Regions from separate parts of the Oceanobacillus sp. FSL W7-1304 genome, predicted to be linked through region 4. Evidence: riboswitches for the same ligand, from Rfam matches in the RefSeq annotation. Region 4 holds a riboswitch; each other region holds the start of a gene.
What was found. Region 4 has a riboswitch for S-adenosylmethionine ahead of NYE61_RS04945 (DUF2292 domain-containing protein). Riboswitches for the same ligand answer to the same signal wherever they lie in the genome.

Region 1 (8,023 bases), 1.1 Mb from region 4:
TACACACCGATGTTTTATTTAAACAGCCCTGAAGATAGTGAAGCATTTGAAGAAGAGGTAGCTCCATTGCTGCCCGAATTTTATACTGTAATCAATGCTACGGATCAATACGATAGCATCGCAGGACCAATGGAGTCGATGTCCAAACTAGCAAAATATGTTTTGCTTGTTGCTGTAATTGCAACGGTGCTGATAACTGGATTAGTAGTTTTACTATTCCTCCGGGACCGGAAACGCGAACTGGGCATTTACTTATCCTTAGGGGAACGACGGATCCGTGTGGTAGGACAAATTCTAATTGAAGTGATGGTGGTTGCAGTAATTGGTATCACATTATCCTTGTTTAGCGGGAATCTCTTAGCTGGACAGGTATCTGATATGATGATGAAAGCTAATGAGAATCAAGATGAGTATTATGAAGAGTATATTTATTTTGGTGATACACAAATAGATTTGACAACAGAGGATGTCATAGACTCTTATGAGGTAAATCTTAACTCAAGCTATGTTCTGGGCTTCTATGGAATTGGCCTGTTAACTATTTTAATTTCAACGGTTATCCCGCTAATTTATATTGTAAGGCTAAATCCGAAGAAAATACTGATGTAATAGAGAGGTTACGCTCATTACTAGAGAGGTGAGAATATGATATTAGAAGCGAAAGATTTAAATTATTATTATCAAGATGGCGAACAGCGTCGTTATATCTTAAAGGATACATCTGTCTCTTTTGAAAAAGGGAAGTTTTATACGATTTTAGGGCAGTCCGGTTCAGGGAAAACCACCTTGTTATCATTACTCAGTGCCTTGGATTCGCCCCATAGCGGAGAAGTATTATTTAATGAAGAAGACATTAAGAAAATTGGCTATGAAAAGTACCGTCGTAATAATGTCGGGATTATTTTTCAAAGCTATAATTTAATACCGACCTTTACAGCTGTGGAAAATGTACTGGTTCCTATGACGATTACGGAAAATGAAATTCCAGAAGATGCAAAGACAGTAGCTTATAATTTACTAGATTATATTGGTATTGTAAAAAGTAAAGCAGATCGTTTCGTTAATAAGCTTTCTGGGGGGGAGCAGCAGCGTGTGGCTATTGCCCGAGCTCTCGCGACCAATGTGGAATTAATTCTTGCTGATGAGCCTACAGGAAACCTTGATGAAGAGATGGAACAGGAAATTATTGATATTTTTAAAAAATTGGCACATGAACACGGGAAATGTGTCATTGTGGTAACGCACTCCAATGAAATTGCTTTACAGTCTGATCAGGCTTTCCATTTGAGGAAGGGTGCACTGTCTTCCTATGAGTGATTTTTTATCAAAGTTTAATAAAGACAAGTATGATGATCTGGTAAATGAAAAAGAAGACAAAGAAATAAAAGATAAGAAAGAAGAGAAAAGTGTTAAGCAGGAAAAAATAGAAACGCAGCGGAAGCAGGAAGAACAAGCTTCTGCTGCGGAAAGTGAAGAAACAGTACCTGAGCGTAATACCCCGCTTAAGTCAGAGTCTAATTCTTCCAGAAGCAGTCGCCGTCAAGACGCAGAAGAAGAAGTAGAAATTGATCAGGATTATCGAAAGAAAAAAAGACGCCGGATGTGGCTGATTATTTCTGGAACTGTCATAGCTTGTGTTTTGATATTCTTCATTTACTATATGCTTGTTCATGTGAAAGTTGAAAATTTTGTGGACAAGCCTGTTTCAGAAGCACGTGCTTGGGCAAGTGAAAATGATGTAGAGGTTGAATTAGCGCAGGAATATAGTATGGAGTATGATGCAAACCAGATTATTTCGCAAAGTGTATCTCCTGGAGAAAAGATTAGAAAAGGAAAAACGCTTCAATTAACTAGCAGCTTAGGAGCTGACCCAGAAGAGGTTATTCCGCTTGTTGATTTTTCGGAGATGACACATGAGGAAGCGCAAACCTGGATTGATGAAAATAAAGCAGAAAATTTGCAGATGGTCACAGAATATAGCGATGATATCGAAGAAGGTGGCTTTATTCAGTTTTCCATCAGGGATAGCAACATTGATGAATCAGAATACAAGCGTAAAGATAGTGCTGCTGTCTATTATTCAAAAGGAAAAGAAGTTTTCGAGAAGAATATCAACATACCTGATTTTGCTGGGGTAGCCAAAGAAGAAGTAGAAAAATGGGCAGAAACCAATGAAATTGAAATGACATATGAAGAATCGGATTCCGACACGATTGAAGCCGGGAATATTATTAGTCAGAGTGAAGCACCAGATGAAAAAATTGCTAAAAGGGATAAAATGAAAGTTGTTGTCTCATTGGGAGAAGCTACTGAAGTTCCGAACTTTGGGGAGCTGACTCCAGAAGAAGCTGTGGCAAATTATCCTGATCTACTCGTGACAGTAAAACATAAATTTAGCACAGATGTTTCATACGGAACACTTATTTCACAGTCCGTTGAGGCAGGAACAAAGCTGACGGATAAAGATAATAAGAATATTACCGTTACTTATTCAGAAGGAAGTCCTTATTTACGTGATTTTCGAGGTCAGTTAGAAGGCGATCTGCCAAGATTGTTTTATGAAGAATATCACTCGAAAGGTGCCGATATTAACTATATTGTGAAATATGTTGATTCCCCTGAAGTGAAAGGTACCGTCGTGGACATGGGTGTATTTAATGAATTTGTTCGGATGACTTATACGGTTGAAATCCGTATCAGCAATAATGCTTCGGCAGCACCGAATCCGTCCGATTACTTTGAGGATGCACCGGAAGATTATGTAGTAGGTGGCGGACCGGAACAACCTGTGGAAAGTGATGAGAGCGATGAGGTTTATGAGAAATAAAAGCAATATTATTTTAGACTGAGAAGCCTTTAAAGTTATAATGGGAGTACTATCATTTATAGGGATAGTGCTCCTGTTTTTAATTTCCATACAAGAGAATTGAGTCTAAATGTATATTTTCATAAAAAACGGCAGAAATTATTTAATGACTTTAAATTAGTGGGTGAATTGATGAAAAAATTGATTTTTGCAGTGGTTCTTCTCCAAGTAATTGTCCTAGCAGTGTCATATAATACAGTGAATGCAGAAGTAATAGAGCATGAGAGTAATGATAAGGAATCACATCATAATTGGGTAGAATATAGTACGGATACAACTGTATTGGAAGTAGGTTCTCATGAGGGTTCGTATATGAAAAACCTCCTTAGATATTCATATGTATGTGATATTTCTCATAAAATAAAAACAGTTGTTTATTACTGTGATGAACATGATCATACGAAATCTGAAACATTTTTGGAAGAAGTAATACATAGTGAGGAGCACAGACATTGAATGGTAAACTCACCAGTAAAAAAGCATGCCTATAATGAAATGGCATGCTTTCTTTTTTAGTTATTTCTACTTTACAAGCAAGTGTTTTTTCCTTCCAGGATGCGTATCAAGGAGCTTATCGCCTTTTCCAAATAAGTTATCTCTTAAAGTACTTCCTTCATATTCGGTTTGAACAAGCCCTCTTTCTTGTAAAACAGGTATGACGAGCTCAACGAAATCATTAAAAGACCCTGGAGTAATGGCATATGCGATGTTAAATCCGTCTATACCAGCTTCGTTGACCCATCGCTCCATCTCATCTGCAATCTGTTCGGGAGCGCCAATTGCCGTTGCTCCCATTCCACCAATACCAATTGTTTGGATAACATCCTCTACTGTTGATGGTCGATCAGGATGGATTTTTGTGAAATTTTCAAGTGCGGACCGAATCGAATCATTTTCGATATAACTGATTTCTTGATCCTTTGCGTACTGGGATAAATCGACTCCAGTCCACCCACCGAATAGTGCTAGTGCACCTTCTGCACTTATATATTGTTGATAGTCTTTATATTTTTCTTTAGCCTCTGCTTCTGTTTTGCCAACAATCGGTACAAACATCGTAAGAATTTTTATTTCTTCTTTGGATCTTCCTGCCCGTTCGATATCTTCTTGCAGTTTATCCACGGTTGCTTTTGCTGTTGCAATCGTTGGTGCGCCAATGAAAACAAGCTCCGCATTATTAGCAGCAAAAGCACGCCCCTTTTTGGATGCGCCCGCCTGATAAAGAACAGGGGTCCGTTGGGGAGAAGGCTCACATAGATGAGCACCAGGGACCCGGTAATATTTTCCTTGATGGTTAATATCATGAACTTTACTTGGATCTGTAAAAACGCGATTTTCTTTGTCAAGCTTTACCGCATCATCTTCCCAGCTTTCTTCCCAAAGCTTATAGCAAACTTCCAAATATTCCTCCGCAATATTATAGCGTTCATCATGATTAATCTGATCTTCTAATCCCATATTAACAGCTGCGCTTTTTAAATAAGAGGTAACGATGTTCCAGCCAATACGTCCATTTGTTAAATGATCTAACGTACTGATTTTACGAGCAAATGTGTATGGATGCTCATGTGTCACAGAAGCAGTAATTCCAAAACCGAGATGCTTTGTCACTGCTGCCATGTATGGAACAATTAGAAATGGATCATTAACTGGTGATTGCACACCATTTCTTACTGCTGCATCACGGGATTCACCATATACATCATAGGTCCCTAATACATCTGCAATAAAGACTGCATCGAATCTTCCATTTTCTAATGTTTTTGCAAGCTCAGTCCAATAGGCACTATCTTTGTATCGATGCGACTGATCATCTGGATGTGTCCATAGTCCAGGTGATTGATGTCCCGGAGTATTCATATCGAAAGCATTTAAAAAAATACGCTTTTTTGTCATATTATTTCTCCCTTTTTATTATTGAATAGCATCTTTAGTACGTAACAACTTCTCTAGCAACTGGATTATTTATAAGCTGAACAAAGTAAAAGAGTTGTTTTTTTGTTCGTTGTAAAATATCTTCATCAATAATTGGAAGGGGATTTTGCTTATCAATCTGTCTATCCAATAGGTAAAGACCTTTTAAATTATGTGCTTTTAATGTAGCAAGAACTGGCTTTAACGTATATTCGACAGCAAGTAAATGGGAGGGACTTCCACCTGTCATAAGCGGTAGTACTGGCTTATGTTTCAAAATATCCTGTGGCAATATATCAATCAAAGCTTTTAGCACACCGGAATATGCTCCTTTATATACTGGTGATCCGACGATTAGTCCTTTGGCATGTTGGATTTTGACTGCAATTTCTTTAACAGCAGTACTATTGAAATTTCCTTGAAATAAATCTTCATAGGCTACATCTTTTACGGAAATATGCGTTACTGAGAATTGCTCACCTTCTAATAAAGTACCTAAATATTTAAGCACCTGCTCAGATCTTGAAAACTCAGAAGGACTTCCGGATAGAATTACAATCTCGCTCATGTAAACATTCTCCTTTAGCTTTTTATTTGTACTCTACGAAACACTGGTTAATATTAGACTTTTGAGAAACTGCACTAATCTGTAATGATGGATTGGTACGTATACTCGCTACGGAAACACACTACGCTTTATTCGGGGGACCCGTGAACCTTTTTGAACTGTCGTTTTTGAAGTCTCACTATGGCTCCGTCCCCCGGCAGAAGTCACTGTTTGTTTCCACCGCTAGTGCTAGATCATTGTGTATATTTAGCGGAATTGCTCATACCACAGCAGTTAGTTCACAGTTTAAATTTAGTTGACAGGTACTAAATATTTAATACGAGTAAAAAACCCCCTTTTCTTCTAAAAAGAGAAAAGAGGGTACACTACATCATTTATCAGCTCTTATCTCTCAAGAAAAAATCTTGCTGGAAGTAGCACCTTTCTAAAATAATTAGTGGTTGCTGAAGCGTCATAGGGCCAGTTCCCTCAGCTTCTCTTGATAAGAATTTTCAATTGTTGGATATATTCTAATATATCAAATCATATAAGTCAACTAAGAATTATAAGAATTAATTGATTGACATTTCTTAAGTTCTATATTATTATTCAACCAACAACTTCATTATTTGATTTATCTTATCACGAGAGGTGGAGGGACATGGCCCAAAGAATCCTCGGCAACAGGTTCATTTAAGAATACTGTGCTAATTCCATCAAGCGGACTGCTTGGAAGATAAGAAGAGCATACATACATAATATGTAAAACCTCTATTCTTATCCTAGAATAGAGGTTTTTTGTTGAACAGAAGTTAGGAGGAGATGGAACAATGAAATATGGGTTTTGGTTACCGATTTTTGGTGGATGGCTAAGGAATGTAGAGGATGAAAATATGCCACCAACATTTGATTACGCAAAGAAAGTCATTCAACACGCTGAAACGTGGGGTTATGATACAACGTTAATAGCTGAATTATATTTGAATGATATTAAAGGGATTGAAGCCGATTCTATTGAAGCATGGACAACTGCCGCAGCACTGGCAGCTGTTACCGAGAAAATGGAAATTATGACCGCTGTCCGACCGGTATTCCATAACCCGGCGGTAACTGCTAAAATGGCCGCAAATATTGACCAAATTAGCAATGGTCGATTCACTTTAAATGTTGTCTCTGGTTGGTGGGAGGAAGAGGCCAAACAGTATGGTGGAGAATTTACAGAGCATAATGATCGCTATGATCGTACAAGTGAATTTTTAGAAGTTTTAAAAGGATTATGGACGGAAGAGACATTTTCTTATGATGGAAAGTTTTATAACATTAAAAATACAAATTTATCACCAAAGCCAGTTCAACGGCCAAATCCAATTTTATATGCTGGTGGTGAGAGTGAAAAAGGAAAGCAAGTTATTACAGCTTATTGTGACGCATATGTGATGCATGGCGGAACGGTGGAAGAAGTTAGGAATAAAATTGAAGATATGAAGAGACGTAGAAAGAAGGCTGAAAAAGAAGCATTGCAATCATTTAGTATGGCTGCCTATGTTATTTGCAGAGATACGGAGGAAGAGGCACAGGAAGAATTACACCGTATTACGACAGTTAAAGATGCTGCAGGCTATGCAGGTATGAAAGATTTTACAACGAAGTCAGAGCTTGAGCAACAGCTTAAATTGCAAGATTACTCAGTATCAAACCGGGGATTGCGTCCGAATCTTGTTGGCACACCGGAACAAATTGCAAAGCGAATTTTAGCTTATGAAGCAGCCGGAGTAGATCAACTATTATTACAATGCTCTCCACAGCTTGAAGAATTGGAACGCTTTGCAAAGCAAGTAATGCCTAAGGTTGAAGAATTACGTAATTCATTAACGCATATCTAAGTTAGGGGAGAATTATAAATGAGTAAAATATACGTTATCCATGAAAATAATGAGTGGACAGAGCATTTAATTAATCGATTAAAAGAGCTTAATTTACCTTATGAAGATTGGTTGCTTGATAATGGTACGGTTGATCTTAGTGCAGCACCTCCAGAAGGGGTTTTTTACAATCGGATGAGTGCCTCGTCACATACCCGTGGAAATCGGTTTGCACCAGAATTAACGAATGCTGTACTCGCGTGGTTAGAGCATCATGGAAGAACTGTAATAAACGGCAGTCGTGCACTGCAGCTTGAAGTAAGCAAGGTTCTGCAATATCTTGAGCTTGAAAAGTATGGTGTTAAGACACCAAAGACAATTGCAGCTGTAGGGAAAGAAAATATTTTACAAGCAGCAGAAGCTTTTAAAGGGAAGAAGTTTATAACGAAGCATAATCGTGCAGGTAAAGGCTTGGGCGTTCAATTATTTACTTCCATAAACGCACTGCAAAATTATGTGGAAGGGGAGTCGTTTGAAGAGCCGGTTGATGGCGTTACGTTACTTCAAGAGTATATTGAATCTCCGGAATCCTATATTACGCGATGTGAGTTTGTTAATGGAAAGTTCCTTTATGCTGTGCGTGTGGATACATCAGAGGGATTTGAATTATGTCCGGCAGATGGTTGCACAATCGATGATCTTTTTTGCCCGGTGGGTGAAGAAAGTGCCCAGCCAGCTAAGTTTCAAATTCGTGAGGGATTTAATCATCCAGTATTAGAAAAATATGAGCGTGTCCTAGCGGCGAATAATATTCGTATTGCAGGAATCGAATTT
Region 2 (8,023 bases), 2.1 Mb from region 4:
TTCGATGCCGAATTTCTTAACTACGTCATCTGGAATAAATGGATCATACGTGACAATATTCATACCAAAAGCTTTAGCAAATTTAGCTGTCTCCTGAGCAATATTCCCAAAACCGACTAAGCCAAGGGTTAATGATGAGAGGCGCTTCGAATTAAATCCTTCATTCGGATTCCATTTTCCTTCTCGAACTGATCTATCTAATAAACCAATTCTTCTTTCAAAATGTAAAAGCATCGCGATTGTATGTGTTGCAACTTCTGGAATAGAATAATCCGGAATGTTGCAAACAGGAATACCTTTATTAGAAGCGGCTTTGACATCGATGTTATCAAAACCAATTCCATATCTAACAAGTACTTTACAGTTTGTTAACTCATTAATAACCCTTTCTGTTATTGGAGCATAAACGCTTAATACGGCGTCTGCATCCTTGCATTTTTCAATAACACTTTCTTCTGTCAAGCAATCTTCAATTCGGAACTCAACGTCTCTTTCTTTAAAAAACTGCTCTTCAATTCGATAATGATCTCCCTCCAGGGAGTTTCCATCCGCTAAAATAACTAACATGATACCACCTAACCTTCCTAATTTTACGTATCTACTAGATTTTCATTTCCTACTATTTCGCCTTTGCTAATTCCTGTGCTACTCCAATAATCCAATCTTCCTGTCCACCAACTGCTTCCATTTCAGCAAGTTTGGTTAAAATATCACGCGCATCTACGCCATACTCTTTTCCAGCTCTTTCTGCAAATAAGAGAAAGCTAGAATAGACACCTGTATACCCAAGGGTTAAGCTTAATCGATCAATTTGAACTGGTCTCTTCATCATGGGTTTCATTACATTTTCAGCTGCATCCATTGCCTTATATAAATCTACATGGTGCGGAATATCTAACTTATTCATAACGGCTACAAGCTGCTCTAGAGAAGCATTACCGGCTCCAGCCCCCATTCCTGCTAAACTAGCATCAATGCGGTCTGCACCTTCCTCTATCGCAACAATAGAATTGGCTACGCCCAAAGAAAGATTGTTATGTGCATGAAATCCAACTTGTGTATTAAGGTTTTCTTTGAACAAGGCCACCCTTCTTCTCGTATCATCCATTGTTAAAGCCCCAGCAGAATCCACAACGTAAACGGTGCTTGCCCCATAGGACTCCATCTTTTTAGCTTCTTCTAATAACAATTCTGGAGCTGCACGATGAGACATCATCAAAAAACCTACCGTATCCATTCCTAAATCAATTCCTGCTTTTATATGCTGCTCAGAAACATCAGCTTCGGTACAATGTGTAGCAACGCGGACAACGGATGCCCCCCATTCACGTGCATGCTTTAAATGTTCAATAGTCCCTATGCCAGGAATAAGCAAAACACCAACTTTTGCATTTTTAGCGTACTTTACTGCTGTTGTAATAATGTCTTTTTCCGTTTCTTTCGAGAAGCCATACTGGATCGAACTTCCCCCGAGCCCATCACCATGTGTTGCCTCAATAATATCCACACCAGAATCATCTATTAATTTTGTTAACTCAGCAATTTGTTCTACCGAATATTGATGCGAAATCGCATGCATACCATCACGTAATGTAACATCATTGAATCGAATTGTTTTTTTGCTCATCACTGTGCCACTCCTTTCGAAACCATTGCAGCTGCAATGACCTCAGCCGTTTTAACAGCTGCGGAAGTAATAATATCTAAATTACCAGCGTATTTCGGAAGGTAGTCACCATTTCCCTCTACCTCAACAGAAACAGTTACAATATTATCCTTAATTACCGGATCTGCTTTAAAACGATATCCTTCCACATAGCTTTGCACGACTTTCAACATGTCATCTAATTTTTGTAAAATATTTTGATGTATCTCATCAGAGTATTCCGATATTTTTACGTGAATTGTATTCCGCATTAGAATTGGTGGTTCTGCAGGGTTCAAAATAATAAGTGCTTTCCCTTCTTTGGCACCACCAACTTCCTGTAGAGCCTTTGCAGTTGTTACTGTAAATTCATCAATATTTTGACGTGTTCCTGGTCCAGCACTTTTGCTAGAGATGGAAGCAACAATTTCTGCATACTCCACGTCGACCACGTCTGAAATTGCTTTGACCATTGGTACAGTTGCTTGTCCCCCACACGTAACCATATTAACGTTATCTAACGCTTCCACACTTTGCTCATCCAAGCTTACAGCAGGTACAATAAACGGTCCCACAGCAGCGGGGGTTAGATCAATTGCCTTTTTCCCTAATTTCTTTAATATCGGTGCATTATGTGTATGGGCCTTAGCAGAGGTTGCCTCAAATACAATATCTGCTAAGTCTGCTTGCTCCACAAAGCCATCAATCCCATTATAAATCGGAACAAGTCCATGCTCTTTCGCAAGTGCTAACCCTTTTGAATTCGGGTCAATTCCAATCATTGTTGTAGGTTCAAGCTTGTCACTGCGTAATAATTTATACATAAGATCTGTTCCTATATTTCCTGAGCCAATAATTGCACATTTGAGTTTTTGTTGAGTCATCCTATCTTTCCTCCTAAATTCAATTCCATAACTGCTTGACAATAATGATCCGAAGCGCTCTTCAAATGCCGGGCTAACAGTTCTTGAGCTTTCTCTACTTCCCCTATGGTTAGCGCATCAACCACGACAAGATGCTCTTCAATAATTTCCTGCTGTCTTGACTCAAGAATTGTAGACGTAACCTCGATTAACGTTTGTATCATGCCATTTAAGGAATGCCATAATTGAATAAGTGACTGATTACTTGTCATACCTACTAGTAACGCATGAAACTCCATGTCTGCATCAACATTCCTAATTTGACTATCGAAAGAATCCTGCATTTGCTGGATGTAGAGATAAAGTAGATGTTTATCTTTTTCTAGAGCTTCTGGAGATATTTGTGTTAGGGCATGCTTTTCTAATAAAATACGACTATCATATAAATTCCTAATATCCTCAATATCAAACTTCCCTACTACTGTCCTACCATTTGAAAGTCTCTTAACCAACCGCTCAGCTTCTAATTTTGAAAGAGCTTCACGTATAGGTCCCCTGCTCACATTTAATTCGCTTGATAATTGGGATTCCTTTAAGTGTTCACCTTCCTTATATCGATTTAACATAATTTCTTTACGCAAATAAGCAAGTACTTGTTCACTTACATGCATTTTCCCTATATTCATTACTACATGCAGGCCTCCTAACAAATAAATAAATTGAATATTCTGTAATGTAGACAGTTTACAATTATTAATTCATATTGTATTCGCTTACTTTTATTATGTCAATAATTATTTGAATATATTTTTTATTCTGCTCATTAGTTTATCCAATAAATTAAATCAAATATTACCTCCCCAAATCTACATTCACATCGATTGTAGTTTTGAAAAGAAGTACCATAAGCAAACGAGAAAAAGACGGAGGTGACAAAAATGGATTTTAACTAAGACAGTGTTGTTTGTCCAATTCGATTTTTCTTATCAACCATACGTTATATTAGGAGGAGATTTTAATGAAACTTTATTTAGACCCAGGTCATGGCGGAACAGATTCCGGTGCTACTGGAAATGGAATACAAGAAAAAGATGTTGTTCTTGATATCGCGTTGCGAATACGCGATCTGCTAATTGGAAACTACAGTAATGTTAGTGTTCAAATGAGTCGTACTGGAAACACAACAAAAAGTCTCGCCCAACGAACAAATGAAGCAAATGCATGGGGTGCTGATTATTTTCTATCTATTCATTGTAATGCATTTAACGGCTCTGCTGATGGCTATGAGGATTTCATTCATAGCAGCCTTTCAGATAGTTCACAGACTGCTAGATATCGAGACATTCTACATGCAGAAATAATTAAAGTTAACGGATTACGAAATCGTGGTAAAAAGAAAGCTAATTTCCATGTATTACGTGAGTCGTCCATGCCAGCAATGCTAACGGAAAATGGTTTTATCGACCATAGTGGAAATGCAGCTTTAATGAAACAGAACGCATGGAAGCAGCGAGTAGCAGAAGGGCATGTCAACGGACTAGCGAGAGCATTTAACCTGCAAGAAAAAAACGGAGGTCCTGGTACCGGCCAACTGTATAAGGTTATTGCTGGTTCCTTTAAATCAAAAGCAAATGCAGATGATCGTGTATCTTTCCTAAATTCTAAAGGCATTCAAGCTTTTGTAGAACAGGTTACGATTTCAGGTGAAACTTGGTATCGCGTTCAGGCTGGTGCATTTACAAACAGGACAAATGCAGAGAATCATTTACAGGTTGTCCGCAACACTGGAATCGATGCATTTATTATCATCCAGTAAATATATAACAGATTTAGTATGAATAAATGAAATCAATTGACTTTTCAACCAATAGATTATAAGATATATGAAATAACAAATTCATAAACACTCTTATGAAGAGCGGCGGAGGGACTGGCCCGATGAAGCCCGGCAACCATTCCAGTTAAATTCAACTGAGAATAGGTGCTAATTCCTGCAAAATACAATATGTATTTTGGAAAATAAGAGGATGGTTACTTGTCAAGTATATCCATGCCTCTCTTTTTTAGAGAGGCATTTTTATTTTCCCGAAATACGATAAGGAGACGCTCAGATGACAACAGCAATTGTGAAAGGCGCACCAGGACATTATCGAATCGGAGAAGGCATTTTAAAAGAGTTACGTGTACTTCTTTCAGAGTTAGGCGTGAAGAAAATACATATTCTTAGCGGCAGGAAGGCATGGAATGCTGCCTCTCCTTATATACCAGAGGAGCTTGATCGTTCAAACATCACGTTTGTGGAAGGACATTGTACGCTTGAGGCTGTCGAACAATTCGCAACTTCATTTCAACATGATGGGGTTGATGCAGTAATCGGTATTGGCGGGGGGACAGCACTCGATCTCACTAAAGCCTCAGCTGTAAAAGCCGGGATTAAATCCGTACTTATCCCAACAATCGCAGCTACCTGTGCAGCTTGGACACCATTAAGTGTATTTTATCAAGCTGATGGTACCCATTCACACTATACCGAGTTCCCAGTAGCAAATACACTCGTGCTGATTGAGCCAGCTATTATTGCTGGTGCGCCACCTGAATACTTGAAGGCCGGTATTGGTGACACACTCGCTAAATATTATGAAGCAGATGCTTTAGTTCGATCCTTTTACAAGGATAAGGATTTACCTGTTTGGCTTCAGATTTCTCAATTCTCCGCAGCTTTGTGCAGAGATATCTTACTAAAGGATGGAAAAGAAGCACTAGAATCGGTATCCAATAAAAAGGTATCGGATGCACTCATACGCGTTATTGAAACAATTATTATGACTGGTGGCATGGTCGGCGGATTCGGGGAAAAGGCCGGAAGAATTGCTGGTGCACATTCCGTCCATAATGGATTAACAGAGGCTAAAAGCATCAAGCAATTTTTACATGGAGAAATCGTGTCCTATGGTATCTTAGTTCAATTGGCTCTAGAAGAAAAGGATGAAGAGCTAAAAAGACTATTAGCAGTATATGATGATTGGGGGCTTCCAGCATCATTAAATCATTTATCCATTGACGCTCGAGACGAGGAACTATTGCAACGTATTATTAAGAAAACATTACTGCCTCAAGAATCGATTCATTTAATGGCGGAAGAAATTACAGAAGATACATTAATAAATGCCATTCTCAAAGTAGAGAGGCTAGCAGTTCCAACAACTAATTAATCAACTTTAGAAAGAGGGATACATAATGAAAAAATTACTATTCACAGGATTACTTGCATGCATGTTGGCAGTACTTGCCGCATGTGGTGGCGGCTCAGATGAAGCAGAAGGATTATTGGAAGACGGTAAATTAAAAGTCGGTGTAACATCAGGACCACATGAACAAATCTTAGAAAAGGTTGCAGAGCTTGCTGAAGAGGATGGCCTAACAATTGAATTAGTTTCTTTCAGCGATTATGTCATGCCAAATGTTAGTTTATCTGAAGGCGAGCTTGATTTAAACAGCTTCCAAACCGAGCCATTTTTTGACCATATGAATGAAGAACGCGGATTAGATTTAATTAAAGTTGCAGATACGGTTACATTCCCGATGGGGATTTACTCAGAAGGTGTAACAGATGTAGCAGATCTCGAGGACGGCGCCCGTATCGGTCTTCCAAGTGACCCGACAAACAGTGGACGTGCATTACTATTGTTTGAACAAGCAGGTTTAATTAAAATAGAAGAAGGTCTTGGCGTAAATGCAACGGTAAATGACATTGCTGAGAACCCAAACAATTATGAATTCATCGAGCTTGATCCAGCGCAAATCCCGCGCCAGTTAGGTGAAGTTGATGCAGCTGCCATTAATTCAAACTTTGCCATGGATGCAGGTCTCGTACCTGGTGAAGACTCAATCTTTATTGAACAGGATTCTACATTTGTAAACTTAATCGCGGTTCGTGAAGAAAACAAGGATGACGAAGCTGTACAACAGTTTATCGATATTTACCAATCCGATGAAGTAAAACAATTTGTTGAGGAAACCTTCCAAGGCTCAGTTGTTCCTGGATGGTAGGAGGAACAAAACGGAAGTGCCCAGTTAGCGACGTACAGAGGTGAGAGAAGTCCAGCTACAGCTTTAGCGCTGGAGCTGGACGTGACTGTTCGTGCAGCTAAGTTATTACCCATAGTATTAACATTTAAAAGTTACCAGGCTAACTAAAAAGGCTGACAATAATGTTGTCAGCCTTTTTTATATGTCCAGCTCTTTAGGAGATTCTCCCTTTTTATTCATTAACCGAATTCCAATCGGATCGATTTCCAAAATGGTATAGTTAGGATCATCCGGTCCTTCAAAATATAGTTTCATATCATCATTCCAAAATTTCTTTTTCAGGTCATCCGTATCGTTTAAGGATACCTTCCCTTGATATTCTACATATTCATCTCCAAATCCATCGCCTTCATAACCAATTAAAATATGTGTAAATGGATTTTTCTCAATTTCTTCTGTTTTATCGGCATCTTTATGCGTCGGTGTGTAAAGCTTCAAACCATCATGAAAAAATGTCATATACCTAGAGTGCGGTTTATCGTTCTTCACCGTTGCCATCGTGCCTGTATGACTTTCATTAAGGATTTTTTCTACATCTGCTTTAATCTCTGATTGACTCACAAGTATACACTCCTTTTTATCGTCTGCTATAAGTAGTGTTCCTTTTCTGGCCAATATTAAACATCCTGCATTACCGTTCAATTCTAAAATGTTGCCATTCAAATGGAAAGAGGGCTTGATACTTCCTTTGTAGAAATCGATCATCGATTAAAGCGATTGTTCCTTGGTCTGATTCAGATCGGATTAATCTGCCCCCCGCCTGAAGCACTTTATTCATTCCAGGAAAGACATAGGCATAATCATAGCCATTTCGGCCAATCGAGTTGAAATAGTCCTTGATAATATCTCTTTCCAATCCAATTTGCGGCAGTCCAACACCAACAATAATGACACCTTGAAGCCGTTCTCCCTTTAAATCTACCCCCTCAGAGAAAATGCCGCCCAGTACCGCAAAGCCAATAAGCTTTTCTTCCGTATCCGGCATAAAAGCTGCCAAAAATTCCTCCCTATCCGTTTCAGACATGCCTACCGTTTGGACAATCGTCTTTACATGTGGTGCAAACTGTTGAAATGCATCATGTACAGCTTCCATGTAATGATAAGATGGAAAGAAAACAAGGAAATTTCCAGACTGCTTCGTAATAAGATTCTCCACAAACTGAACAATTGGTGTCATTGTACGCTCGCGATCGCGATACCTTGTCGACATTGGCAGAATAATTACCTCAGCTTTTTCACGATCAAATGGAGACGGAATTGCTGTTACGTAATCTTTTTCAGTTCCTCCCAACAGGGTTTTATAATAATCCGCAGGTGTTAGCGTAGCTGAAAAGAAAATCTTTGAACGGTAGCCTTTTCCCATCTTGTTAATGAGATAAGATGGGTCGAGGCAGAATAGCTTCAATCGGACATCGCTTTTCAGAAT
Region 3 (8,023 bases), 110 kb from region 4:
ATTTAATTTTTCTCATACGTTTCGTTCCTTTCAGAATACGTGATCATTTATCAACACAGTTTATGCGAAACTGGAAAATGTGTGAATGCCTAGTTGAGGTGAGGGCGAGAGGGAATAGTAAAGGTTTTGAAACTGCAGATTTAAGTATAGTGGTGCGGGAATTTAAGGTTACAGAGCCTTAGTGCATGGGTCTGGACTAATAACCTGGGCAATAGAATAGCGTGTGTAAAATGGAGCAAAAATCCGAAATATACAGTTATAGTCAAAGGGGGAAATCGATCTATCGGTTATAAGTAAAAATTGGAGGGAGGAACATAAAAAGCCAGCCCATAAAAACAGGCTGGCTATCAGCATGATGCTGATACTGACTCCACTCATATAAATAAAATCCTTTTGGGATGAGTAAACAGAATTATTACCCTTGGTAAACCGGGCCGGCTTCTTTAATTGCATCACTTGCATTATTGAATTTCTTGAAATTCTCATGGAATTTTAATGCTAGTGATTTTGCCGTCTCCTCATATGCTGTTTGATCATTCCATGTTTTTTTCGGAATGAGTACTTCATCTGGAACTCCTGGAACATGCATTGGAATTTCTAATCCGAAAATTTCATCTTTTACAGTTTCCATTGAATTCAGCTCGCCTTCTAGAGCAGAGTGAATCATTGCACGCGTATAGGATAGCTTCATACGGTTTCCAACACCGTAAGATCCGCCAGTCCAGCCAGTATTAACTAAGAACACATTTGAATTGTACATATCAATTTTTTCACCTAGCATTTCAGCATATTTTGCTGGTGCCAAAGGTAGAAAAGGAGAACCAAAGCATGCTGAGAAAGTTGCTTGCGGTTCTGTTACTCCGCGCTCTGTACCTGCAAGTTTGCTCGTATAGCCGCTTAGGAAATGATACATTGCTTGCTCTTTCGTTAATTTACTGATTGGCGGCAGTGTCCCAGAAGCATCTGCTGTTAAAAAGATGATTGTATTTGGATGGCCAGCAACGCTTGGTGACACAATGTTATCAATATTCTCAAGCGGGTATGCAGCACGCGTATTCTCTGTTAATGTCGTATCATCATAATCAGGAATTCGTGATTTTTCATTTAAAACGACATTTTCGAGTACAGAACCATAGCGAATGGCATTGAAAATTTGGGGTTCTTTTTCCTCCGATAGGTTAATACATTTTGCATAGCATCCACCTTCAATATTGAACACGCCATTCGGGCTCCAGCCATGCTCATCATCTCCAATTAGACGGCGGTAAGGATCAGCGGATAATGTTGTTTTTCCTGTGCCGGAAAGGCCGAAGAACAGGGCTACATCACCTTCTAGACCAACATTTGCTGAGCAATGCATGGACAAAACATCTCGCTTTGGCAGCAAGTAGTTCATCACTGAGAAGATAGATTTTTTTATTTCACCGGCATATTCAGTACCTCCAATTAAAACAACACGTTTCTTAAAGGAGATTAAGATAAATGTTTCCGAATTTGTTCCATCGACAGCTGGATCTGCTTTGAAATTTGGAGCAGAAACAACAGTAAACTCTGCTTGGTGATTTTCTAACTCTTCATCTGTTGGCGTGATAAACAATTGACGTGAGAAAAGATTATGCCATGCGTATTCATTGATGACTTGAATTGGCAGGCGATAATTTTTATCCGCACCAGCAAACCCTTGAAACTGATAAAGTTCATCTTTTTCTTTTAAATAATCTATTACTTTTCTGTAAAGATTATCAAATACTTTTTCTTCGATTGGACGGTTTACCTTTCCCCAGTCAACAAAATCTGTACAAACCTCATCTTTTACAATAAATTTATCTTCGGGAGAACGCCCAGTATATTTTCCAGTAGTTGCTCGAATTGCACCCGTAGAAGTAAGACTTCCTTCTTGATAACGTAAAATTTTTTCTACTAATTGTGCTACCGACAAATTAATATGCATATTATTGTGTTCATTTAACTCTTTAATTAATGATCTCTCCACCGTTTTCATGTCATTATCTCCTGCCTTTTTAAGGATTTTATACGTTTGTGACAACTTTTATTTTCTTAAGATGCTTATTAGTATAACACATTTATATTATTAGTCCATACTATTTAAAAATAAATTATAAAAAATATATAATAGCCCACCATCCGAAAATAGTTGACACCTACAGCTACTTTCGTTAATCTAAAGGTTGAACGGATACTCTTATTCAGAGTTGGTGGAGGGACAGACCCGATGAAACCCAGCAACCATCACATGATGTGAATTGGTGCTAACCTGATGCAAGGAACACTTCCTTGAACAATAAGAGCGAAAGGCCAGTATACCCTTTCCTCATGTCTTTGAAGGAAAGGCTTTTTTGTTTTTTATAGAGAAGTTATATATAAAATGATATTCATAGAAAAGCGATTGACCTGGTCAGTGGGAAAAGTTTTACCTTTTGAAGGTACTTTGAATAATATATGTAGAACATTTAAATTAGAGTTCCGTAACATACAATAAAGGAGAGTTTAGCCTAATGGCTGTAAATCGACGTTTATTTACTTCAGAATCAGTAACAGAAGGTCATCCAGACAAAATGTCAGACCAAATTTCAGATGCTATCCTAGATGAAATTTTAAAAAAGGATCCGAATGCACGAGTTGCGTGTGAAACAACTGTAACAACTGGATTAGTGTTAGTAGCGGGGGAAATTTCGACAAGCACATATGTAGATATTCCTGCTATTGTAAGAGAAACGATAAAAGGAATTGGCTATACTCGAGCTAAATATGGTTTTGACTCGGAAACATGTGCTGTAATGACGGCAATTGATGAGCAGTCAGCAGATATTGCTGGCGGTGTTGACACCGCACTAGAAGCACGCCAAGGAAAAATGAGTGAGGATGAAATTGATGCAATAGGTGCTGGAGATCAAGGGTTAATGTTTGGTTTTGCTTGTGATGAAACCGAAGAGCTTATGCCACTACCGATTTCATTAGCGCATAAATTAGCGAAGCGCCTTGCTGATGTAAGAAAAGAAAAAATTGTAGATTACCTGCGCCCGGATGGGAAAACACAGGTTACTGTAGAATATGATGAAAATGATCAGCCTATCCGAATCGACACAATCGTTATATCTACACAGCATCACCAAGATACCACTACTGAACAAATTGAAAAAGATATGATTGAGCATGTGGTTCGTGCCGTTGTACCTGCTGATCTCTTGGATGAAAACACAAAGTATTTCATTAACCCAACTGGTCGTTTTGTAATTGGGGGACCACAGGGGGATGTAGGACTTACTGGTCGTAAAATCATCGTAGACACATACGGTGGGTATGCACGACATGGCGGTGGAGCATTTAGTGGAAAGGATGCTACGAAAGTAGATCGCTCTGCTGCATATGCAGCTCGCTATGTTGCAAAAAACATCGTTGCTGCAGGTCTTGCGAAGTCATGTGAGGTTCAATTGGCGTATGCAATTGGTGTAGCAGAGCCTGTATCCATTGCGATTAATACATTTGGTACTGGAAAGGTAAGCGAGGAAACACTTGTAGCTGCGGTTCGCAAATTATTCGATCTTCGCCCAGCAGGAATTATTCGGATGCTCGACCTTCGTCAGCCAATATTTAAAAACACAGCAGCATATGGTCATTTTGGTAGAACGGATGTTGCATTTTCATGGGAAAAAACAGATAAAGTTGATGAGTTAATCGCATTGACAAAATAATATTATAGCTGTACAGCTCTTATTGAGTTGTGCAGCTTTTTGTTTAGCTGATGGAGTTTGGGCTAGCATACGATTTATAATCTAGAAAGAGAGGAATGCTCATGTACTATTATGAAGATAATAGTGGTCTACTACTGGATATTGTCATATTAATAGGTGTGCTTTCACTTATTATTTTTATATTTAATTCGATCATGAGAATATTATTGCACGTGAAGCGTCCAAAATGGTTTTCTAATAATTATGTGAACGATATACATGAAAAGTATGATAAAAGGTTACGATTAATAGCTGTCATTGCATACATAGGTGCTGGATTTTATTTCATTTATACAACTATTTCCTCGAGTTCTGATGTTACGCTGTATTTATTTTTACTTGGCATGATCTTCACTGGTATACAGGAATTGTTTCGAGCATACATGGAGTGGAAATACCTAGAAGGGAAAAATGATTATCTATTTACGCTCAGTCAAGTTATATTTATTTCCACACTTGTCATTGTAGCGTTGAGGTCTGAGTTCTTTGGTCTTCTAGGGTGATAAACAGAGGAGCTTGATCTATTATTTCAAGCCCCTAACTGATTAATGTCCCATATTTGTATTTTCCTTATAATATTTACCTTTTTCTACATAAGATGTACGAACCCGTTCCATTTCCGCATAATCTTTTTCAGATAGCTCGCGTACAACCTTTGCCGGTCTTCCCATTACTAACGTGTTAGGAGGTACTTTCTTTCCGGGTGGCACAAGACTTCCTGCACCAACGAATGCATTTTCTCCGATTTCCGCACCATCCAAGATAATCGATCCCATTCCAATTAAGGCATTTTTCCGAACGATAGCAGAGTGTAAGGTAACTTGATGGCCGATTGTGACATCATCTTCAATGAGAAGTGTCTTATTTGGGCTTTGATGCAGCATACAAAAATCCTGGATGTTAACCCGTTTCCCAATTCGAGTTGGCGCAACATCACCGCGGATAATTGCTTTAAACCAAACACTAGATTCCTCATCAATCGTAACGTCTCCATTTATTACAGCATCTTTTGCAATAAAAGCAGTTTCGTGAATGGTTGGATAAATATTTTTGTAAGGCCTAATCATGTTTACATCCCCTTGTTTTTTGTTTTCCTATTGTATATGATGCTATAATTAGTATAGCAAATTTCACCAATTGGAATGGAGGAAATAGATTGACAAAGGTACCAAAAAATGCGATTACATTACTAAGAATCGTGTTTAAACGAATCTTTCCAATGGTTGATGAGGAAATGAATTACTGGAAGCGTAGAGCAGAGCAGATACCGAATGATGAGTTGCGCACCCAAGCTCTTGCTAGCATAAAAGATAAACGATTTCACTGTCAAGGTGGAAGTGTTTATGCACTGCTTGCTGGAGAAAGAGAGAAAAAAGCAGTTCGTTTTATTGTTGCGTATCAAACAATCAGTGATTATTTGGATAATCTTTGTGATCGAAGCACTTCGCTTGATCCTAAGGATTTCCGTATGTTGCATGAAGCGATGAAGGATGCTTTAACGCCTATGAATCCAATGAAAAATTATTATGAACTGCGAGATGATCAAGCTGATGGAGGCTATCTTGCGGAGTTAGTTCAAACATGTCAAGAAACATTAAGAGATGTAGCATCCTTTGAACAAATCCAGAATCAGCTTCTCAAACTCCAAGGATTATACGCAGATTTACAGGTTCATAAGCATGTACAGTTAAGAGAAAGAATTCCACGGTTAACGTCATGGTTTGAAAAAAATAAAGATACGAATGAAAATCTCTCATGGTATGAATTTTCTGCTGCGAGTGGTTCAACCTTGGGAATTTTTTGTCTTGTATCTTACGGACTTGGCGGAAAACTCAAATCAAATACAGCGCAAGCTATTTATGATGGCTATTTTCCTTACATGCAGGGGCTGCATATCTTGCTTGATTACTATATTGATCAACAAGAGGATCGTGACGAAGGAGATCTTAACTTTTGTAGTTATTATGAGGATTGGAATAAAATGAAAGAGCGTTTCCTTTATTTTATTAAACAGACAAAAACAGATGTACGCGGGTTGCCAGATCGGAAATTTCATGAAATGATCCATCAAGGCTTAATTGGCCTATACTTAGGTGATAAAAAAGTAAAAACAATTCCATATAGTGATAAAATGCGAAAGGCTTTGCTGCAAGCCGGAGGAGTTACTGCTAAAATGTTTAATTGGAATATTCGTATGTATTATAAAGCAGAGGGAAAGAGAGGGGAAATGAAAGATGTATGAGCAAAAAATGAAAGAAAATGATCGAGATGTTGTGGCATTTATTGAGGATATTGACAATGCCAAAAAGCGAGAGGATGCTTATAAGCTGCTTGAAATTTTTACAGAAACAACTGGATATCCGGCTAAAATGTGGGGAACAACCATTATTGGATTTGGTTCCTATCATTATAAATATGCATCTGGTCATGAAGGAGATGCGCCATTAGTCGGATTCTCGCCACGCAGGGCAAAGCATAGTTTATATTTTGCAGCCGGTGATGACAGAAGAGAGGATCTGCTGACAGATTTCGGAAAGCATACAACCGGAAAAGCTTGTGTGTATATTAATAAACTTGCTGATATTAATGTGGATGTTTTGAAAGCATTGATCAATCAATCTGTGGAGTTTTTACAGGAGAAATATCCAAATGAAGCAGGGGAAGATGCGTAACATAAAGAAGGGAATTACCAAGTCAGAGAATAATCGGTAATCCCCTTCATGTGTGTTAGGCTTTTGCCAGTTTACTTGAGATCCAAAGATAAATGAAAATGCCGCCAAATGTAATACAAGTGCCTGTAATTAATCGGGCAGATTCTGTTAATGATGTAAAGCCGAGCAGATAATCTGGCAGGGAAACGAAAGTTAAAACAATTGGAAGTACCCAGGTTTTAGACCAAATGGAAATCCCAATTATAAAAATCAATGTTACGATTGCAATGATAATGGTTCCAATCATGCCAAAGCTAATGACTGGTGTCGTAACATGCTGGTTAAGGAAAATCAGACCGATAAAAAGGGCCATCGGTAACAGTGCAACTGGATAAAGTATAGCAAATTGTTTTCCGGTAGACAGGTTTTTTCCAGCAATATACCGAAATGTAAGTGAAATGCTTGTTAAGAATAAGATGGCTATGATAAGAAATCCGATAATCTCTAAAAGGGAGTAAGCAAGCGTTCCTTCAAATAAATCTCTGACAACTGTGAACGAAAAAGCACCAAATAGAATCATTGGAATATACTTCATCCAAGCTTTAAGGTCAATTGGCATTTCGCTAGCAAGTTGTTCCATGTATGCTCTAGGCGATTGACCAATAATATGTTCAATTGATTTCCCATCTTTCTCTGCTTGCATTAAATGATCCTCTAATTCCTCGACGATTTCATCAATTTCTTTTTCCTTTTTCCCAGTTGAAAAAAGGTAAACGCGAAGGTTTTCTAAAAATTGTTTGCTTTTTTTGGATAGCGGTACGTTTTTAGGCATCATGTTTAATCTCCTTTTCCTTTTTCGTTTCATGTTTTAAGACATGGTTAACGTTCGTCTTTAAGTTCTCCCATCTTTCTATAAAATCTTGCAATTCTTGTTCTCCGTTTTCTGTCAGGCGATAATATTTTCGTTTCGGTCCTGCTGTGGACTTCTTTAATGTAGAGGTTACTAATTTTTCTTTTTGCATGCGTAATAATAATGGGTAGATTGTACCTTCACTGAAGTTAGAGAAACCATATCCTTCCAATTTTTCAGCTAGCTCATAGCCGTAGACTTCTTTGTTTTTAATGATGGCGAGTATGCAACCATCTAAGATCCCTTTCATCATTTGGGTTGTCGACACAATAACCAAACCTCCCTTATCTTGTATAACAAGATATTTGTTTTCTGGAATATTAGTCTTGTATTACAAGGTATATGCTTAGTATATGTTTTATTACCTTGTAATGCAAGTGTTATTGTCGATTTATTAAAAACTAGAAGTACTTGATTATCTTGTTCAACAACTATAAGTATTTTAAACCAGGTGTAGTGATGAGTAGCCGGGCGAAGAGATATTCAATTTATACGGTAACTCAAAGTCAGCATGAAGACCTGATCATAGAAGGAGTGGTGTTATTCGGTCACTGAAGTCGAGTCCAAATGTCCAGGAATAGCGGAGCATCATGAATTACTATCAAATTGATTTTTGATTAATCTTAATTTAGAGCAGGTAAGTACAAATCAGAGTTTTAATAAATCTAAAACTGATAAACCAGCAATGAAGAGCAACAAAAATAGCCCGC
Region 4 (8,023 bases):
CGTAATGAGAAGGGCGTACATGCATTTAAAGATTTATGTATCCACCGCGGAGCGGCACTTTCGCTTGGAAAGGTAAAGAATGGAAACCTTGTTTGCGCCTACCATGCTTGGGAATACAATGATACTGGCGAATGTGTGAAAATACCGGCATTGCCATGTGAAAGACCTATTCCGAAGAAAGCGAGAGCAACGGTTTACCATGCGCAGGAATCTTTCGGTTTGATTTGGGTTAATTTGGGTGATGACCCAGATCCAATGATTGCTTATCCGGAATATGATAAAGCGGGATATCGTACTGCTATTTGCGGTCCATATGATGTAAAAGCAAATGCACCAAGAATTATCGAAAATTTCCTGGATGTGTCGCATCTTATGTTTGTGCATGAAGGTATGCTTGGAGATGAAGACCATGCTGAGATTGTTGATTACGATGTGAATTTTATCGATAATCGTTTTATTACAAGTAAGATACCTGTGTATCAACCGAATCCAGATGGACGTTCAAAAGGCGGCTACGCAGATTACGTTTATGAAATTCTTAATCCAACGACAGCACGATTTACAAAAACAACGGAGGGTTCAGACGAAGCATTGACGATACTCGCAACTGTAAACCAAGAAGATAACGAACAAACGAAGGTGTTTATGCTATTAACGAGAAATTATGATCTTGAACAGTCTGATGATTCGTTTATTGAATTCCAGGATACGATTTTCTATCAAGATTTAGATATTGTGGAGAGTCAAAAACCAGAACTGCTTCCTTTAGACTTGCAAATAGAAATGCACCTTAAATCAGACGCGTTGACCATTGCATATCGCAGATGGTTGGATGAACTAGGAGTGGAAACTGGAACATTAGCGATTGATGAATCGAAACGAAGTAAACGGAAGAAAGTATTGAACTAGAGACTATAGCCTCGAAAAAATAAAATGTCTTGCAGAAATGACAATCTGTAAGGCGTTTTTTATTGTATATGGAGTTCTATGTAGATCTTATTGTAAATTAAATGAAACAAATAAAGCAATGTGCTACTACGATGACCAAGTAGGCACATTGCTTTATTCTTATCGTACTTTCTCTAAAACCTTTTCTTCTTTTAATTCTAATGATTGAATAAATCGTCCAATTCGTTTCATTGCAGTCTCGAGCTGTTCAATGGAAGCTGCATAGGAACATCGAATATAGCCTTCTCCAGATGCTCCGAAGGCATTCCCTGGTACAACGGCAACCTTTTCTTCTTGCAGAAGACGAGCGGCAAATTCTTCGGATGTGAGTCCTGTTTTCTGAATAGAAGGGAAAACATAGAATGCCCCGCCTGGTGTATGACAATCCAATCCTATCGTGCGCAGCGATTGGACCATGAAATTTCTTCGTCTCCAGTAATTTTGCCTCATTTTTTCAACTTGATCTGCACTATTACGTAAGGCCTCGAGTGCTCCAAGCTGAAGCATCGTTGGTGCACACATTGTCGTGAATTGGTAAATTTTCACCATTACTTGTATAAATTCACGGGGTGCAGCGAGAAAACCTAAACGCCAGCCAGTCATTGCAAATCCCTTTGAAAATCCATTAACGACGATTGTACGATCATACATGCCAGGAATTGCAGCAAAGCTAGTGAATTCCTCATCATATGACAACTCTGCATAAATCTCATCGGTAACGACAAGCAGGTCATGTTTTTCCACAACCTGGGCAATTTCTGTTAGCTCTGCTCTATTTAAACAGGAGCCTGTTGGGTTACTAGGGGAGCATAATAAAATTGCTTTTGTTCGATCTGTTATGGCTGCCTCCAGCTGCTCTGGCGTTACTTTAAAGTCGTTGTCTGCATATGTTGCAATGCGGACTGGAATCCCACCAGCCAATGTTACAAGCGCTGTATAAGAAACAAAGGCAGGCTCGATAATAAGTACCTCATCTCCTGGATTCAAAATCGCTCGGAATGCTAAATCCAAGGACTGACTTGCGCCTACGGTGACGATGACCTGGTCCTCTGGTTGATAGCTAAGTTTAAAATTTCTTTTCAAATAATTAGATATTTCTTGACGTAATTCTAATAACCCGGCATTTGCTGTATACGATGTGTGACCGTCTTTTAGTGCTTCAATTGTTGCCTCGCGAATATTCCACGGTGTAACAAAGTCTGGTTCTCCAACACCAAGTGAAATGACATCCTCCATACTTGCTGCTAAGTCAAAGAATTTTCGTATTCCAGATGGTTCTAATCCTTTTGCTGTAGTTGATAAGTAGTTTTGAAAGTCTATACTCATGGGGTAATCACCATTCTCCGATCTTTATCATCATTTCCTTCAATAATTACGCCATCATGCTTATATTTCTTTAGCATAAAGTGGCTTGTAGTGGATACGACATTATCAATTGTAGCTAATTTATTGGATACAAAAGCTGCAATTTCATTCATTGTTTTACCTTCGACGGTTACAGATAAATCATAGGTACCTGACATAAGGTACAGTGATTGAACCTCTGGGTAGCGGTAAATCTGTTCAGCTACCTCATTAAAGCCAACACCACGTTCTGGTGTTACTTTAACATCAATCATTGCTACAATTGTTTCTTTTCCCTCTATTTTATTCCAATCAATAAGTGTTGGGTAGCTAACAATAATTTTTTCATCTTCTAGTTTTCGGATGGTCATTTGTGCTTGTTCTTCACTTATTCCAAGCTGCAATGCAATGGATTCTGTTGATACATTATGGTTTTCTTCAAGTATCGATAAAATATTTAATTCCTCTTTTGTTAGTTTCATTCCAATCCGCCTTCCATTGCTGTTAATTTGTAACATTAATTAAACGAAGCAATGATGAAATTATATCATTTTTAAACTGTAATCAAAACTAAAATTTAAGGTTTTTTGATTCTATATAGAAAAACGCGTACTTCCAAATCCCTCTATCAGTTTAGAATTATTCGTACTATAATTATTCTAATCTGTAGGTTATAAAATGATGTCAGTAATATGGAAACGACTGTTTAATAGGATATAGAGTTCTAAGCCTTGAAAAAAAGCGATAATCCCTCTATATAAGAGATTATCGCTCCTTTTGTTAATCTTCTTCTAGGATTTGATCAAATGCCTCGGATACTTTATCGAACTCTTCATCACTTTCAATTGCAGATAATTCACCATCATCATCGATTTTGAGAAAGAAGATATCAATGTCCTCATCACTATCCTCTTGCAAATCTTCTAAAAAGCTGACTGCGACGTAATCTATATTTTCCAATGTAACCTTGGCAAGTACTTCTACTTCCTGATCAACATCTGTTTCATCACTAATTGTAAAAACTTCACCAACTTCAATTTTATCCATACATTACCCTCCGTTTCCTCATCTAGAATGAATTTGTAATAGCTTTCTTAAGTTTTACTTCATGTATGGAAATAATGCAAATTTAAGCAACGATCTTCTCGAAAGGTAGTAAAGAACGGATGGATGAATCATATATGATCGGAAAGTAATGTTAGAAATCTCCGCTTTCGCTATACAAGGTGAGGGTGAGATATAGAGAGTTGACTTTGTTACATGGTAGTGATGCGGTATTAAATGAAACCCCGCCTGCGAGTGATTGAAAATCTTTATGCAATTTGTTTTCACGGTGGACGAGTGAGTTTATCAATCCTTCATGGCAAAAATACAGCTTGCTTGGCCAGCAGCTAGATTTTCTCCTACCATGGAGATAAGGTGCGGAGAATGTTACCGAATAAGTTGGCTTTTTTAATGGGTCTGTTCAATGGAATCCTGTCTCAATGGTCTATTAAATTAATATACAAGCATTCACATCGGAATTTATGGTGAATTTGTTATTTGCTCTTGACAGGCGATTCCATGAGTGCTAATATTTAAAATATTAGAATTGGATTGACTTTATCGAAGGATGTAGGTGAGTCCTTTGAGTTTAATACGTACAACACATTGCAACTATTCTTCTTAAAAACTAAATCATTTATTTTCTTATCCAGAGAGGTGGAGGGACTGGCCCTTTGAAACCTCGGCAACAGACTATTCAGTACTGTGCCAATTCCAGCAAGCCTATGTGCTTGGCAGATAAGAAGAGCCATGTTTATACATGACAAAACCTCTTCTTATTTGCGTAGAAGAGGTTTTTTAATTTTTCTATTGTATAATCATTCCGTTAAAGGGGGAGATCCTGTGGCAAGTGTGGATGACAAGAAAATTACAGACATCATATCTGAATTAAAAAAACTTAAATTTGGATCTTTAATCATAACCGTTCATGATGATGAAGTTACACAAATTGAAACGACCGAGAAAAAACGTTACCAAGCACAAGAAAAAAAACAACGAACTAAATAAGGAATGCCGATTAGACAACTAAAGGCAGCCTTCTATTCCGACCGGAATGGAAAGCTGCCTTTTGCAATTAAATAGGTGTAAAAAAATTGGAGGAAAATGAATGACATATAAACTAGGAATTCTTGATCAAAGTCCAGTTTTCAAAGGAAAGACAGCTGCTGATGCACTTCAACACACCATTCAATTGGCGATAAAAGCGGAAGAATGGGGTTACGCTCGCTTCTGGGTGTCTGAGCATCACCATATGGAACAGGTAGCTGGTTCATCACCCGAAGTATTAATGTCACACTTGTTAGCACGAACAAATTCAATAAAAATAGGATCGGGGGGAGTTATGTTACAACATTATAGTCCGTATAAGGTTGCAGAGAATTTTCATGTCTTAGCGACGCTTGCCCCTGGAAGGGTAGATCTGGGTATTGGGAAAGCACCTGGTGGATTTCCATTATCAACGAGAGCATTACAAAATGGAAAAAGAAATGATGGAAAAGATTTTAATGAGCGTTTAAATTTTTTGAAAAGATTAGTAGACGATTCCGTTGAGCATGATCACCCACTGTCAGGCATCCAAGCTTTACCAAGGCCAGATAAGAAACCTGAAATTTATTTGCTCGGCGGAAGTGCAAATAGTGCTAAGATCGCCGCGGATTTAAGGATTAATTTTGTTTTTGCAAAATTTTTAAATAGCGATGAAAAGAAGCTTAAAGAAGCTGCTCAAACTTTTAAACGGAATTTTAATGAAGGGGAATTTATTGTAGCTTTGGCCGCACTTGCAGCACCAACCCAAGAAGAAGCAGAAAAGTTAGTAGAAGATCATAAATTATTCACACTTCACCTTCATGATGGGCGGACATTAACCGTCCAATCGAAAGAGCAAGTACAGGCATTTAAAAAACAAGCAGGAGGACCATTTGAAATAGAAGAAAAAGCAGCGGATATAATTGCTGGAACGCAAGAATATGTAAGCGAAGAATTAACAAGGCTTCATCATGCATACCAGGTAGATGAATTTATTTTGCATACGCCAATTCGAAAAAAAACAGAGCGTTTTCGTTCTTTCCAATTAATGCGTCCACTTGAAAAGGTATGTATAGGGGGTAGCAATGCGTAAATTAATGAGCAATCCAATCATTGTCAATGAATTGGTTAGAGAGGATATTGAAATAGTTCGTCGCGTTTTGATCGATAGCTATCAACAGTACGAGGCTTATTTCACCCCACAAGGGTGGAAGGACTATTCAGAACGGATTGTCTCATCTATTGATAATCCAAATGTAGATAAAATTCTTGTAGCTAAAATTAATCAGGATATCCTAGGCAGCTTGCAGCTATTTCGTTCTGCGGAAAAAGCATATGAAAAACCAGAACTTCAAATTCAAGCACCTATCATTAGATTACTCGGAGTTCACCCTAGTGCAAGAGGTCGTGGTGTTGCCCAAGCGCTATTAAAAGCCGTCATCAATGATGCTCAAGCTCTTGGAGAGTCCAACGTATATTTGCATACGACCGACTTCATGGCAAGTGCTATACAAATTTATGAAAAGCTGGGATTCGAACGGGATGAGTCAAAGGATTTTTCCAGAAGAAATATTCTATCGAAATGTTACAGGTTAGATATTTAGAGGAGTACATTAGCATGTCTCGATCAGAGTTGAATGAACGCTAAATTTAATAATGGAGTTAATCAAGATGAGAAAGCAAGCTTAAACAAGGTTCCTGCAGTGAAACAGGTTGAAAAATACAATTTGAAAAATAGGAGTGCAGAAAATGAAAATTAGAAGGGTTTTTCTTTTAACGATTATAACGGTGGGATTGTTTGTGACAGCAGGTTGCGGAAATGAAACGGGGACAGCTTCCGAAAATGAGCAAGTGACATTGAAAGTTGGTGCTGCTTCTGTACCACATGCGGAAATTTTGGAGTTTATTGCACCAGATTTGGAAGCGGATGGTGTGAAACTAGAAATAGTGAATACAACAGACGGTATTCAAACAAATCAACAGACAGCAGATGGGGATTTAGATGCAAACTTCTTTCAGCATACGCCGTATTTAGACCAAGTCAACAAGGACAGTGGATTAGATTTAGTAGTGGTGGAAGGGATTCACATTGAACCATTTGGGGTGTATTCGAAAAAGATCAATTCAATCGACGACTTATCTGATGGAGCACAAATAGCAATTCCGAATAATCCTTCCAATTTCTCAAGAACACTCATACTCTTTGAAGAAAATGGAATTATTGAACTGGATGATGAAAAATCAGGTGATTATTTACTGGAAGACATTACTGAGAATAATAAAAACTTAGAATTCGTTCCGGTTGACCCACCACTCTTAGTTCATTCACTTGATGATGTAGATGCTTCTGCAATTAATACAAACTATGCGTTAGAAGCTAATCTTAAACCGCTAGAAGATTCATTAATTATTGAAGGCGTTGATTCACCATATGTCAATGTTTTAGTGTCTCGTACTGACAACAAGGATACGGAATTGATCCAAAAGCTTGCTGAAGCATTAACAACGGAAAAGGTTAGGGAGTTTATACTGGAAGAATACGAAGGTGCAGTCGTTCCTGCATTTTGATGAAATGTACTACGTGAATAGGAGGGTGTATATTGATAGAATTTAACCAGGTTTCAAAAGTATTTGATAGTGGAGGAAAGAAAGTTGAGGCATTAAGTGATGTTCAATTGACTGTTGAAAAAGGTGATATATTTGGAGTTATCGGCTTCAGTGGAGCTGGGAAAAGTACGCTGATTCGCACCGTTAATTTGTTAGAATATCCCACATCGGGCGAGGTTATTGTCGAAGGAAGAAATCTGGCAAAACTGTCTGAAAATGAAATACGACAAGCTAAGAAAGATATTGGTATGATATTCCAACATTTTAATCTTCTAAACTCCAAAACGGTTTTCGATAATGTGGCTATGCCATTATTTCTAAGTGGATATAATAAGAAAGCAGTAAAAGAGCAAGTATATGAAATCCTTCGTTTTGTTGGATTAGAGGAGAAGGCGAACAATTATCCCGATCAGTTATCTGGTGGCCAAAAGCAACGTGTTGGAATTGCTCGAGCACTAGTAACGAATCCTTCCATATTATTATGCGATGAAGCTACATCGGCACTAGATCCGGAAACGACAACATCCATCTTAAATTTATTAAAACGGATAAACGAGGAATACAAGATTACGATATTAATAATCACCCATGAAATGGAAGTCATAAAACAAATTTGTAATCGGGTTGCGGTAATGGAAGATGGCCATGTAATTGAAACGGGAAATGTGTTTGATATTTTTGCTCAACCAAAAACTGATACGACACGAAACTTTGTCAGATCAGTTGTTCAAGGAAGTACCGGAAAGTGTGTATCGACTATTAAAAGATAATAATGATGACAGTCGTATCTTCAAAATTGAATTTTTTGGAACGGACTCCGGGCAACCAATCGTTTCGAAAACAGCGAAAATATATAATGTGGAAATTAACGTTCTGTTTGGAAATATTACGGAGTTGCAAGGTATTCCTTTCGGTAATTTAATTGTTGAGTTAATTGGTGATGACTATGAAATTAAACGGGGAATAGCATTTATCATTAGTCAAAATATTGAAGTAAAGGAGGTTTTGGAAGATGGAAGTAAGTACAGAGTTGATCGTGAATGCTTTGTGGGAA

Region 1: linked by a shared signal. The riboswitch ahead of ssuE (NADPH-dependent FMN reductase) and the one ahead of NYE61_RS04945 (DUF2292 domain-containing protein) in region 4 are both predicted to bind S-adenosylmethionine.
Region 2: linked by a shared signal. The riboswitch ahead of NYE61_RS15570 (iron-containing alcohol dehydrogenase family protein) and the one ahead of NYE61_RS04945 (DUF2292 domain-containing protein) in region 4 are both predicted to bind S-adenosylmethionine.
Region 3: linked by a shared signal. The riboswitch ahead of metK (methionine adenosyltransferase) and the one ahead of NYE61_RS04945 (DUF2292 domain-containing protein) in region 4 are both predicted to bind S-adenosylmethionine.

The regions. Positions count from the first base shown of each region.
Region 1 is NZ_CP150211.1:4,064,320-4,072,342, forward strand. Features, by position in the region: gene NYE61_RS19975 (ABC transporter permease) at 1-609, shown strand, start outside; gene NYE61_RS19980 (ABC transporter ATP-binding protein) at 646-1,317, shown strand; gene NYE61_RS19985 (PASTA domain-containing protein) at 1,310-2,827, shown strand; gene NYE61_RS19990 (hypothetical protein) at 2,999-3,322, shown strand; gene NYE61_RS19995 (LLM class flavin-dependent oxidoreductase) at 3,389-4,762, opposite strand; gene ssuE (NADPH-dependent FMN reductase) at 4,797-5,348, opposite strand; SAM riboswitch class I at 5,730-5,836, opposite strand; SAM riboswitch class I at 5,964-6,070, shown strand; gene NYE61_RS20005 (LLM class flavin-dependent oxidoreductase) at 6,158-7,210, shown strand; gene NYE61_RS20010 (alpha-L-glutamate ligase) at 7,229-8,023, shown strand, end outside.
Region 2 is NZ_CP150211.1:3,087,039-3,095,061, reverse strand. Features, by position in the region: gene NYE61_RS15595 (C-terminal binding protein) at 1-567, opposite strand, end outside; gene dmpG (4-hydroxy-2-oxovalerate aldolase) at 620-1,627, opposite strand; gene NYE61_RS15585 (acetaldehyde dehydrogenase (acetylating)) at 1,627-2,529, opposite strand; gene NYE61_RS15580 (GntR family transcriptional regulator) at 2,526-3,194, opposite strand; gene NYE61_RS15575 (N-acetylmuramoyl-L-alanine amidase) at 3,527-4,324, shown strand; SAM riboswitch class I at 4,415-4,534, shown strand; gene NYE61_RS15570 (iron-containing alcohol dehydrogenase family protein) at 4,620-5,720, shown strand; gene NYE61_RS15565 (MetQ/NlpA family ABC transporter substrate-binding protein) at 5,746-6,558, shown strand; gene NYE61_RS15560 (pyridoxamine 5'-phosphate oxidase family protein) at 6,736-7,158, opposite strand; gene NYE61_RS15555 (ATP-dependent DNA helicase) at 7,229-8,023, opposite strand, start outside.
Region 3 is NZ_CP150211.1:1,087,891-1,095,913, reverse strand. Features, by position in the region: gene NYE61_RS05435 (ABC transporter substrate-binding protein) at 1-16, opposite strand, end outside; gene pckA (phosphoenolpyruvate carboxykinase (ATP)) at 416-2,002, opposite strand; SAM riboswitch class I at 2,201-2,309, shown strand; gene metK (methionine adenosyltransferase) at 2,517-3,713, shown strand; gene NYE61_RS05420 (DUF4181 domain-containing protein) at 3,815-4,255, shown strand; gene NYE61_RS05415 (gamma carbonic anhydrase family protein) at 4,298-4,819, opposite strand; gene NYE61_RS05410 (tetraprenyl-beta-curcumene synthase family protein) at 4,972-5,994, shown strand; gene NYE61_RS05405 (DUF1801 domain-containing protein) at 5,987-6,424, shown strand; gene NYE61_RS05400 (hypothetical protein) at 6,480-7,238, opposite strand; gene NYE61_RS05395 (PadR family transcriptional regulator) at 7,228-7,584, opposite strand.
Region 4 is NZ_CP150211.1:979,210-987,232, reverse strand. Features, by position in the region: gene NYE61_RS04965 (aromatic ring-hydroxylating dioxygenase subunit alpha) at 1-909, shown strand, start outside; gene NYE61_RS04960 (aminotransferase) at 1,069-2,274, opposite strand; gene NYE61_RS04955 (Lrp/AsnC family transcriptional regulator) at 2,271-2,774, opposite strand; gene NYE61_RS04950 (DUF1292 domain-containing protein) at 3,073-3,339, opposite strand; SAM riboswitch class I at 3,979-4,081, shown strand; gene NYE61_RS04945 (DUF2292 domain-containing protein) at 4,180-4,344, shown strand; gene NYE61_RS04940 (LLM class flavin-dependent oxidoreductase) at 4,445-5,455, shown strand; gene NYE61_RS04935 (GNAT family N-acetyltransferase) at 5,448-5,966, shown strand; gene NYE61_RS04930 (hypothetical protein) at 6,000-6,122, shown strand; gene NYE61_RS04925 (MetQ/NlpA family ABC transporter substrate-binding protein) at 6,112-6,930, shown strand; partial or broken gene NYE61_RS04920 (methionine ABC transporter ATP-binding protein) at 6,963-8,023, shown strand, end outside; gene NYE61_RS04915 (methionine ABC transporter permease) at 7,982-8,023, shown strand, end outside.